One region of the Pseudodesulfovibrio hydrargyri genome, then DNA from elsewhere that is predicted to be linked to it. Evidence: predicted binding sites of a transcription regulator. Region 1 holds the regulator's gene; the other holds the start of a gene.
What was found. Region 1 encodes sigma-54, which starts transcription at its own class of promoters, with help from an activator protein. Its sites were predicted from a motif close to CTGGCACGGNNNNTGCTT; they were not measured.
Positions count from the first base shown of each region.

Region 2: a site for sigma-54 is predicted at 2,804-2,821, ahead of BerOc1_RS12935 (TadE/TadG family type IV pilus assembly protein). Genes of this name have one in related genera too.

Region 1 is NZ_LKAQ01000001.1:51,910-57,393, forward strand. Features, by position in the region: gene rapZ (RNase adapter RapZ) at 1-547, opposite strand, end outside; gene BerOc1_RS00260 (PTS sugar transporter subunit IIA) at 568-1,017, opposite strand; gene hpf (ribosome hibernation-promoting factor, HPF/YfiA family) at 1,020-1,562, opposite strand; gene rpoN (RNA polymerase factor sigma-54) at 1,599-3,008, opposite strand; gene lptB (LPS export ABC transporter ATP-binding protein) at 3,246-3,971, opposite strand; gene BerOc1_RS00280 (LptA/OstA family protein) at 3,972-4,853, opposite strand; gene lptC (LPS export ABC transporter periplasmic protein LptC) at 4,837-5,454, opposite strand; gene BerOc1_RS00290 (KdsC family phosphatase) at 5,455-5,484, opposite strand, start outside.
Region 2 is NZ_LKAQ01000004.1:1,855,587-1,861,070, reverse strand. Features, by position in the region: gene BerOc1_RS12950 (A24 family peptidase) at 1-452, opposite strand, end outside; gene BerOc1_RS12945 (Flp family type IVb pilin) at 580-765, opposite strand; gene BerOc1_RS12940 (sigma-54-dependent transcriptional regulator) at 1,228-2,613, opposite strand; gene BerOc1_RS12935 (TadE/TadG family type IV pilus assembly protein) at 2,878-3,267, shown strand; gene BerOc1_RS12930 (TadE/TadG family type IV pilus assembly protein) at 3,170-4,501, shown strand; gene BerOc1_RS12925 (TadE/TadG family type IV pilus assembly protein) at 4,515-4,982, shown strand; gene BerOc1_RS12920 (tetratricopeptide repeat protein) at 5,141-5,484, shown strand, end outside.

The sequences.
Region 1 (5,484 bases):
CGTATTTGAAGCCGAAGGTGATGATGTGCACCCGCATGCCCTTGCTCACGTCCTTGAGGGACGACCACTTGGTCTGGATGACCCGGCGCAGGTCGTGGATGGAATAATCCGTGGTGTCCAGGACCAGAACGGCTCCGAGGCGCACCGGCTCCAGAAGCTTCTTTTCCATCTCCAGGGCCTGCTCGAGGCCCAGGTTGCGTGATTCCAGCGGATGCGGGCGGCGGGTGGTGGCGTAGCGGCGGACCAGCTCGGCCATCTTGGCCTCGAGAAACAGGACCTGAGGGGTGATGCCGAGTTGAGCGAACCCTTCCTGCGCCTTGCTCCAGCCGTCCACGAACTCGAACTGGCGCAGGTCCATGCCGAGCGCCAGACCGCGGTATTTGGTGTCGAACGAGAGGATGAGGTCGGCCAGCTTGGCCGACATCTCGGACGGGAGCCCGTCGATGCAGAAGAACCCCAGGTCCTCGAAGACCTTGAGCGCGGTGCTCTTGCCCGAGCCGGAGAGTCCGGTGACGATCACCACCGGGAAGGGGTTGGTCGAGGTCACAACGGATTCCGTCCCTTCGGTTACACGCTTTTGAGCAGGGCCCAGAGGCCCTCAAGGTCATCGGCCGACAGGAACGCCTTGCGGAATTCCTCGTCCTTGAGCAGGCGGGAGATCTGGGCCAGGACGCGCAGATGCATGCCCGCCACCTGTTCCGGGGCGAGCACCAGGAAAAAGATGGTGCACGGGGCGTGGTCCAGCGCTTCGAATTCCACGCCCTTGCGGCTGCGGCCCACGACCACGATGACCTTTTCCAGGTCCTCAAGCTTGCCGTGAGGGATGGCGATGCCGTCTCCGATGCCGGTGGAACCGAGCCGTTCACGATCGAGAAGGACACGGACCGCATGGTCCGTGTCCATCTCTGGATATTGTACGCCCAGGGGGGCGACGAGTTCATTCAATACGTCCGACTTGGTTGCGGACTCGAGTTCGGGAAGGATCAGCTCCTTCGCCAGGTAATCACTGAGTTTCATGCTTAGTTTCCGGGGTCGATGAGGCCGTAATCGCCGTTCTTTCTCTTGTATATCACGTTGACGCCGTCGGTCTCCGCATTGAGGAAGACCAGGAATTCGTTGTCACGGGCATCCAGCTGCATGGCGGCCTCGTCCACGGACATGGGCTTGGGCTCGTATGCGTCGGTGCCGACGATGGTGGGCGCTGAACCGGGAGCGATGTCCTCGTAGGACAGGTAGTTCATCTGCACCATCTTATTGGGACGCGCCTGCCTGGGGCGATTCTTCATCTTTTCGCGCATCTTGCGCAGCTGGGCCTCCAGCTTGTCCAGGACCATGTCGATGGTGGAGTACATGTCCTCCGAATCTTCATAGGCCGAGATATGTATGCGATCCGAGTTCAGGATCACGTCCGCCTTGTGGCGGAACTTGTCGACCAGCAGGTTGACCTGGAGATCGGCCTCCGCATCGGAAACGTATCTTGCTACCTTTTCAAAACGCTTTTCCGCATAACCCTTGAGGTGATCGGAAGGCTCGAAGTTCTTGAAAGTGAAGCTGATGTTCATACGCTGCCTCCTGGTTGAGAGTGCTTCAAGCAGCCCCTAGAAGTACTGCTTTCGTTTCGAAGACGAAGCTATGCCCATGGCCGAGCGGTATTTGGCGACCGTGCGCCGGGCGATGTTCACTTCCAGCTTTTCCTGGAGGATCTCGCCTATCCTCTCGTCGCTGAGCGGTTTCTTCGTGTCTTCATCTGCGATCATTTGCTTAATGAGCGCCTTGACGCTCTCCGAACCCACCTGGGACCCGTCGTTCAGGTCCAGGGCCGAGTTGAAGAAGAACTTCAGCTCGAAGATGCCGTGAGGGGTCGAGACATATTTGTTGGTCGTGATCCGGCTCACGGTGGATTCGTGCATCTCGATGTCTTCCGCCACCTCCTTGAGGATGAGGGGTTTGAGCTTTGTCACGCCCTCCTCGAAGAATGCCCGTTGGAAGCCGACAATGCTCTCAACTACTTTATACAAGGTTCGCTGCCGCTGGTACAGACTTTTCATCAACCATGCGGCGGAACGCATCTTTTCCTGGAAATATTCCTTCTCCTTGTCGGCCGCGCCCTTCATGGAATCCATGTAGAAGGTGTTCATCTGGAGCCTCGGCATACCGTCCTCGTTGAGGATGATGACGAAGTCCTCGCCGTACTTGTAGACGAACACGTCCGGGCTGACGTAGTGCGGCTCGGTGCTGGAGAAGTTGGCACCCGGCATGGGATCGAGCGTCTGCATCAGATCCAGGTACGACTTGAGCTCGTCCATGGTGATCTTGAACTTGCGCGCCAGAGGCTTGTAACGATTCTTCTCCAGGTCCTCCAGGTGGTCGCTGACCAGGGAGACCAGGATCGGGTCGTCATATCCGAGGACCTCCATCTGGACCAGCAGGCACTCCTGCGGGGTCCGGGCGCCCACGCCGACCGGGTCCAGGTGCTGGATGCGGCGCAGAACGGACTCGATCTCCTCCTCCGAGGCCTGGACCATGGCGGTCAACTCCTCCATGGTGGCCTGCAGGTAGCCGTTGGCGTCGATATTGCCGAGGATGACGTCGCCGATGGCCAGCTCGTGCTCGGAGAAGTTGGACAGGCGCATCTGCCAGTTCAGGTGCCCTTCCAGAGAGGGCTTCGAGGCCAGGCGGGCCTCGAAGGACATGCCCTCCTCGGGCATCTCCATGTCGCGAGACAGGGCCTGCTTGGAGGTGGAGGAAAATTCGCCCAGGTAGTTTTCCCAGTCCGCGTTGCGGACCAGTTCCTCCTCGGCCTGGGATTCGGTCAGGACCTCGGTCTTGTCCGGGACCTCGGTGTCGGTCTCGGTTTCGTCCAGGAAGGGATTCTCCAACAATTCCTGCTGCACGGTCTCCAGCAGTTCAAGCCGCGACAGTTGCAGCAGCTTGATGGCCTGCTGCAACTGGGGCGTCATGACCAGTTGCTGTGAGAGCTTGAGCTGTTGCCGAAGTTCCAATCCCATGATGCGCTACCCGCTTGAGGTTGTGTTTATCGATTGCCGGATAAAGAAATTTTTTTTAACCGCCAGACATTTTTTCCGGTTCAACCATGCCACAGTGAACTAAAGGATGCAACACAATTGTGTTAACATCCTGTTTACATTAATATTTCCGCCTGCATATTATGATATGAAAAAAGTGTACCAACCTTTAGCAACGGTGTAAATCGGGAAAGAGGAAAAAAAGACGAAAACGGCGGGCTAAAGCCGGAAATCCTCGCCCAGATATATCTGCCGGGCGCGGCTGGACTTGACGATCTCGGATGGGGCTCCCTCCAGGATGACCGTGCCCTCGTAGACCAGGTAGGCCCGGTCGCAGATATTCAGGGTTTCCCGGACGTTGTGATCCGAGATGAGGATACCGATATCCATGGACTTGAGCACGGAGATAATCTCCTGGATGTCGATGACCGCGATGGGATCGATACCGGCAAACGGCTCGTCCAGGAGGATGAACTGCGGATCGAGGATGAGCGCCCGGGCTATTTCGAGCCTGCGCCGCTCGCCGCCGGACAGGAACATGGACGCCTGGTCCGCCAGCTTGGTGATGGTGAACATCTCCATGAGTTCGTCGGCCCGGGCCCGCTGTTGCCGCGAGGTCATGGAGGTCTGCTCCAGGATGATCTCCAGGTTCTGGCGCACGGTCAGTTTCTTGAAGATGGAGCTTTCCTGGGGCAGATAGCTCACCCCCAGGCGGGCGCGCTCGTGCAGGGGCTTGTCCGTGAGCACGTGGCCACCCAGGGAGACCTCCCCGGTGTTGGGCTGGACGATGCCCACGAGCATGTAGAACGTGGTCGTCTTGCCCGCGCCGTTGGGGCCGAGCAGACCGACCACCTCGCGCGCGTCGAGCTTGATGTTGATGCCGTGCACGACCTCTTTCTGACCGTACCGCTTGGACAGGTTGGTTGCGCGCAGACCCTCGGCCATTTATTGCACCTTCAGGTTGCCGGGAGTCATGAAGACGGCCTTGACGCGCTGCTTGCCGCCGATGACCTCGGACCGGTCGTCCTTGATGTGAAAGTTGATGACCTCGCCGGTCAACGAGTTGGGGCCGTCCTGGAGCTTGGGATCCCGCTCCATCTTGAGCAGTTGCGGGCCCACCAGGTAGGTAAGCAGGCCGCAGGTCCCCTCGGTGGTCCCCTTCTTGGCACGCACGTTGCCGTCGGCCACGATGCGGTCCACGCTGTCGGCGGAGAATTTCTTGTCGGTGCTGGACGCGAGATAGGCCGAGAGCTTGTCGGCCCATAGGGTCAACTCGCCGTGGGTGGCGACCACGTGGCCCACAAAGGAAATGACCTTGCCGGTCTCGTCGTAGGTCATGCGGTCGGAGGTGATCTTCACCGGCAGGCGGCTCGGGTCCACGCCCACCGGGATGGGCGCGGGCGGCGTCGCGGCCACCGGGGCCTTGAGCTCGCCCTCGCCGGAATCCTTTGCCGGAGCAGGCGTCGGCGCGGGCTCTGATGCGGTGGCGGAAACGGACGCGGCCATCTCGGCCTCGATCACCTTGAGGTACTTGGCGTTGGCGTAGCCCACGGCCTTGGCCGGGTCGCGGTCCTTTTCGCCCAGCTCGAACACGGCCAGCCAGCCGTTTTGGGGAAAGTCGGTCCTTACCCGCTGCCCCTTGGCCAGGGTGACCACGTGCTCCGCTCCGGGCCGGGGCGCCTTGCGGACGTTGAGGTTGACCGTGGCCTCGCGCACCTCGCCCCAGTCCTGGGCCATGGCCCGGGCCGGAACCAGCAGCAGGGCCAGCATCAGCAGAATTCCCGTATGGCGAACCGTTTTCAGCAACGTCTTATTCCTTGTTTTCATTCAAAGGACTCCTTCCCAGCCCTTCGGGGGCCAGCAGCGCTTCCACGCCGCCGGCGGCCACCATCTGTCTCGTGACCAGGTCGATCTCCAGGGCCTTGGCCTGGACGGTCATGTCCGGGCGGCGCACGGTCACGCCGCCCTTGAGATACACCTTACCTATTGCGCCCACATAATCAAGGTGCTGGGCGTCCAAGGCCATGTCGCCGAACCGGCCGCTGACCCCGTCGTACAGGGTCAGGTTGTCATTGGCCTGGTCCACCTCGCCACGATCGGCCTGGACGTAGACTTCCTGGCGGTCGTCGCCGAAGTAGGCGGTCAGCTGGGGAAAATCCACGGCGATAATGCCGAGTTCCTGGTTGTACTTGGCGCTCTTGGCCAACAGCTTCCAGGTCATGCTGCCCTCCTTGCCCTGGACCAGTTCGATGTCCTCGGCCGAGACGTCGGCGTCGGCGAACATGTCCTTGCGGGAGACGGGCGCCTGCCCGACAGTGTCCGGGGTTTCCAGAATGGGGTCGGAAAAAAAGAGCTCGTTGACGCCCAGGCCGAGAAGCAGCCCCAGGGCGAAGATGACGAACAGGACCAGAGCAGGACGCCCTCTCATCTAGTCCACCCAGCGCTGCAGGGCCTGTTC
Region 2 (5,484 bases), on a different contig from region 1:
AGGGCCTTTTCCGTGGACGTGGGAGCGAAATTGAAGCTGCGCGTCGCGATGAACACGAGAAAGACGTTGGCGATGTTGCGCAGCACGGCCATCATGGTCTTGCGATCAAAGGCCAGGACGCCGAGCGCGTACACGCCGCCCGCCATGCAGGTGCACAGAAACGCGGTCAGCGTGGCGTCCAGGCCGAGCCAGGCCCCCACGCCGGCCATGAGCTTGACGTCGCCCGCGCCCATCACGCCCAGGAAATAGGGAATGGCCATGGCCGCGAACCCGAGGGCGAAGCCGCTCGCCGCGAACTTCAGCCCGGCGAATCCGCCGAACACGGTGTGCGTGGCCAGCCCGGACAGGATGAGCGGGAAGGTCAGCCAATTGTAGATGCGTTGATTCCTGATGTCGGTGACGGATGCGGCGACGAGTGCCGTTGCCAGCACGGCGGTGACGAGAATATCCATGGTTCCCCCGATGGCCAGGGGCAGACCGACTTGGTTGTCTCCGCTTTCCCCCGGAGACAAAACCGGGGCTCGCGGGACCATCCCGCCAGCCCCGGTTCGGCTGCTCTGGCTGCTTCCGGTTGAAAGTCTAGCTTGCCGGGGTCGTCATGGCCTCGGCCATCTTGGTCTTCACATAGTTGAAGGTGGCGACGACCTGCTCCCCCAGGAGCTGGGTGGCGCCGGCGATGCCGGCGGCGATCAGGGCGGCGATCAGGCCGTATTCGATGGCGGTCGCGCCTTCTTCGTCACGGATGAGGTTCATCAGCTTGGTCATTGTCGTTCTCCTTGGTTTAAATTCGAGTCTTAAATTTTTTTCAGTGCCTTTCAGCACCAGCCACGCCCTCCCTTGAGCAACCCGCGTGCCAGAGCGGAAAACGAGTGAACAGCTTCAATTCAACCACTTGTTATAAAAAGGAATAAAAATTTCCCATTCACAATCAGCCAGCCCCGCCCCCCGTCCGAATGACCTTCCAACGCCTCGAAATCTACGAATAATAGAGTCCCGTCGTGGAACCTTTCACTCCGATCAAATTATTTAGTATACAAATTCAATATGTTAAAGTATCCATTTTTAATAGATCAACTTGTGCAAAGTGGCTCGAAGGGACCTTTCCGGAGTTGAAAGGCGAGGAAATCCCCTGGATGAAGGGAGTAACGAGGTGTGGGAGACCACAAAATGTGGAGGTTGACTCGGCGCACGCCGCCCGCAAGGGGCGGACCGGTTGAGGCTGTTAAGCTATTTTTTGAATAATATCGGATCAATACGGTGCTTTTGCAGCTTGTTCCAAAGGTTCTTGGCCGACACGCCCAGGGCCGTGGCGGCCTCGGTCTGGACGCCGCCGCAGACGCGCAGGGCGTTCTCGATCAAGGCCCGCTCATACTCGATGAGGGCCTGTTTCAGGGGCAGTCCCTCGCCCGTGGGCACGCACACCCCGCTGTCACCGCACGGCCGGGCGTTGGAGAAGGCCTGGTCCACCTCGGCCGGGGTGATCCGGGTGGAGGTGCAGAAGATGGCCGCGCGCTCGATGGCATTGGCGAACTGGCGCACGTTGCCCGGCCAGTCGTAGTTGAAGAAAATCTCCATGGCCTCGGGCGAGACCCCGGCGATGTCCGTGCCGAGCCTGCGGTTGGCCCGGTCCAGGAAGAATTCGGCCAGTTGCGGCAGGTCGGACTTGCGTTCGCGCAGAGGCGGCAGAATCAGGGTGGCCACGTTGAGTCTATAGTATAGATCGCTGCGGAATTCACCGTCCCGAACCCGCTGCTCCAGCTCCTGGTTGGTGGCCGCGATGATGCGCACGTCGTACTGGATGGGCTTGGCCCCGCCCACGCGCTCGGCCTGCTTCTGCTCCACGGCGCGCAGCAGCCGGGGCTGCAGGTGCAGGGGCATGTCGCCTATCTCGTCGAGCATGAGCGAGCCGCCCTTGGCCAGCTCGAACTTGCCCTGCTTCATGGAGGTCGCCCCGGTGAAGGCCCCCTTCTCGTGGCCGAACAACTCGGATTCAATGAGGGTCTCGGGGATGGCCGCGCAGTTGATCTTGACGAACGGGGCCTTGGCCCGCGCGCTCATGGCGTGGATGGTGTCGGCCACCAGTTCCTTGCCGGTGCCGGTCTCGCCCATGATGAGCACGTCCGCGTTGAGTTCGGCCACCCGGCCGATGCGCTCCTTGACGGCCATCATGGGCGCACTATGGCCGATGATGTTGTGCAGCGGGCTGCCCCCGCCGCGCCGTTTCAGCTCGGCCAGCTCCACCTGGAGGCGGCGCTTCTCCAGGGCGCGCCGGACCACCACCTCCATCTCGCGCAGGGAGAACGGCTTTTCGAAATAGTCATAGGCCCCCTGCTGCATGGCCGTGACCCCGGTCTCCTTGGAGCCGAAGCCGGTCATGACGATGACGTCCACACCCGGGGCCGCGTCGGCCAGATGTCCCAGCGCCTCCAATCCGGACATGCCGGGCAGCTGGATATCGTGCAGGATGAGATCGAAACCCGATGCCCCGGCCTTTTTCAAGCCCTCCTCGGCACTCGCCGCGGTCTCCACCGCGTAGCCCTTGTCGGCCAGCGCCTCGACCAGCATTCCCTGAAAGGCGCGGTCGTCGTCGACCACAAGTATTTTCTCGGCCACCGGTTCGCTCCCTGATGGTGTAGTTCCCGCGTGAGGACAACCCTACATGAAACAGGGGCGCTTATCCATAAAAAATAGATAAAGCCGTCCGGACGATTCCTCCACAGGCATCTCCATAGGTGGAACACAAAAAAATTTACCCTGTTTAAACGACATGTTGTGTGCATCCTTCTGACGAAACCATCCTGGTTTGGCACGCACGATGCTTTATACGGTGGAACCGGCCTTCCGCCGGGCCAATTCCGGACTGCAAGGAGAACGGGAATGAGAAGAAGAGATGACAGACGCCAGGGCATCGCCGCAGTCGAATTCGCCCTGCTGCTTCCCGTAATAGTGCTTCTGATCCTGCTTCTGGTGGAGGGCAGCAATGCCATGCATACCTACTCCGCCCTGGTGGAAGCCAGCCGCGAAGGGGCGCGCCATGTGGTCATGGAAGGCGAGAACGCCGACGTGGAGGGCCTTGTGGCCGCCGTCCTCGCCGATCTCGATTCCAATGGCCTGTCCACCAAGGTGACCACCGACACCGTTGCCAACACCGTCACAGTAGAGGTTTCCTATGTTTACCAGATGTTCGGCTCGCAAAGCGGCCAAGACATGTTCGGAAACGACACCGCCCCCACGTTCGTCGCACAGACCACCATGCCGCTCCCGTAAGGGAGCCCGCCGGGGCTCCACCAGCGCCATCATGGCTCTGCTGCTCCCCGTCCTCATCGGGATGGTGGGCATTGCCGTGGACATGGGCAACATGTACATGACCCACACCAGGCTGCAGGCCGCGGTGGACGCGGGCGCCCTGGCCGGGAGCCTGGAGTTGCCCTACGACCCGGATCTGTCCAAGGGCGTGGTCCGCCAGGCGGTGGAGGACATGGTCGCGGACAACATGGAGGGGGCCGTGGTCACGGACATCTCGGCGGGCACCGAAATCCGCAGCGTCAAGGTCACGGCCCGGGCCGAAGTCAAGGTGCTCCTCATGGAGGTCCTGGGCATGGCCGACGGCTATGTGGAGGCCAACGCCATGGCGGGCTTCAACAAACTCGAGGTGGTCTTCGTCATCGACAACTCCGGCTCCATGAAGGGCACCCCCATCGACCTGGTCAAGCGGGCCTCCAACGAGTTGGCCGACCTGCTCATCCCGGACGGCACCACACCGGACACCAAGGTCGGCCTGGTGCCCTTCCGCGGCAAAATCCGCCTTGGCGAAGCCGTGGACGGCTACGCCAAGGGCTGCGTCAACGCGGACGGCTCCCTGAACCAGGGCATCCACGAGGACTTCATGGACGAATACTACGCCCTGCCCTATTACTACCGGTCCTACATCACCCTGGACACCTGCTCCAACATCCCGGCCGTGCTGCCCCTGAGCAAGGACAAGCGAACGATCGTCGCGGCCATCGACTCCCAGACCGCCACCGGTGCGGCCTCGGGCACGGTCATCTCCGAGGGCATCAAGTGGGCGCGCAACATCCTCACCCCAACCCCGCCGTTCACCCAGGCCGGGGACAAGGAGGACTTCCGCAAGATCATGATCGTGCTCACCGACGGCGACACCGAGGACGGCGAGTGCGGCGGGTCCTACCGCGCCTCGTACCGGCCCAACAACTACTGGACCAACGCCTACTACGGCATGGGCGTGGACACCGCCCACTGCAACGACGGCGGCGTGCTCAACGCGGACATGCTCGCCGAGGCCCAGGCGGCCAAGGACGCGGGCATCGAGATCTTCTCCATCCGCTTCGGCTCCTCGGACAACACCGACATCAACCTGATGAAACAGATCGCCTCGAGCAAGCAGGGGACCGACGACCACTACTTCGACGCCCCGTCCGTGTACGACATTCCCGACATCTTCAAGCAGATCGGCAAGCAGCTCGGCTGGCGCCTGCTCTAAGGGAGGTTTAGCCATGCACAAGAACCGCAACAACACCCGCCGAGCAGGGTTGGCAGCCGTGGAAACCGCCCTGATCCTGCCCATCCTGTTCATGCTCGTCATGGCCGTGATCGAAGGCGGCAATGCCGTGTACGCATACATGACCGTGCAGAAGGCCGCCCAGCTCGGCGCCCGCTACGCCGCCACCGGCCGGGGCGCGGAAGAGGGCACCCGGCTGAACGACATCATCGAGGCCACCCAGGCCGGGCTGACCACCCTGAAGCAGTCCAACATAGTGATCTCCGTCCGCTCCTGGCCCGACGTGCGGGCCACGGGTGACGGCATCGACAACGACCCGGGCGCGCCCTGCCAACTGGCCGAGGTGGCCGTGGTCTACAACTACGAGCCGTTCACCCCCCTGGTCGCCCCGCTGCTGCCGGACACCATCCCGCTCCGGGGATTCGACCGCAAGGTCAACGAGCCCTGGAAGCCGTGCAACTAAACCGGTTTTTCCATAGTCCCGAAAAAGGCCCTACCAAGGGCCTTTTTCGGGACTCCACTCCGCCCTCGATCAATATTTGGTATTGATATATGCCTTGACCTGCATTACTTTCCTTTCGGCCCGAACATGCAGAAAGATCAATAAGGGAGTCTTCAGCCGTGGACGATTATCCGGCTATTCTCGGTGTATATTCATTGTCGATCGAGGCCGATGTGGGCACAGGCGGCACTTCCGTCAGACATGAGAACGTCACCTACTGGTACGCCCGCCAGCTCTCCCCCGAACAGTTCGAGATCCAGCCTCTCAACGCGCACCACGTCCCCTCGGGCGTGCGCAGCGTCCTCGGCGAGTTGGACTTCCTGAGGCAGTATACTCCGGAACCGACCTACTACCGGGTGCATACGGTCCCGGCCCTGGAGACCCTGCGGCGCAAGATCGAGATGGGCCAGGACGCCTTTGTCAACGGCGACCTGGATGAGGCCGAACGGCAGTTTCTCAAGGC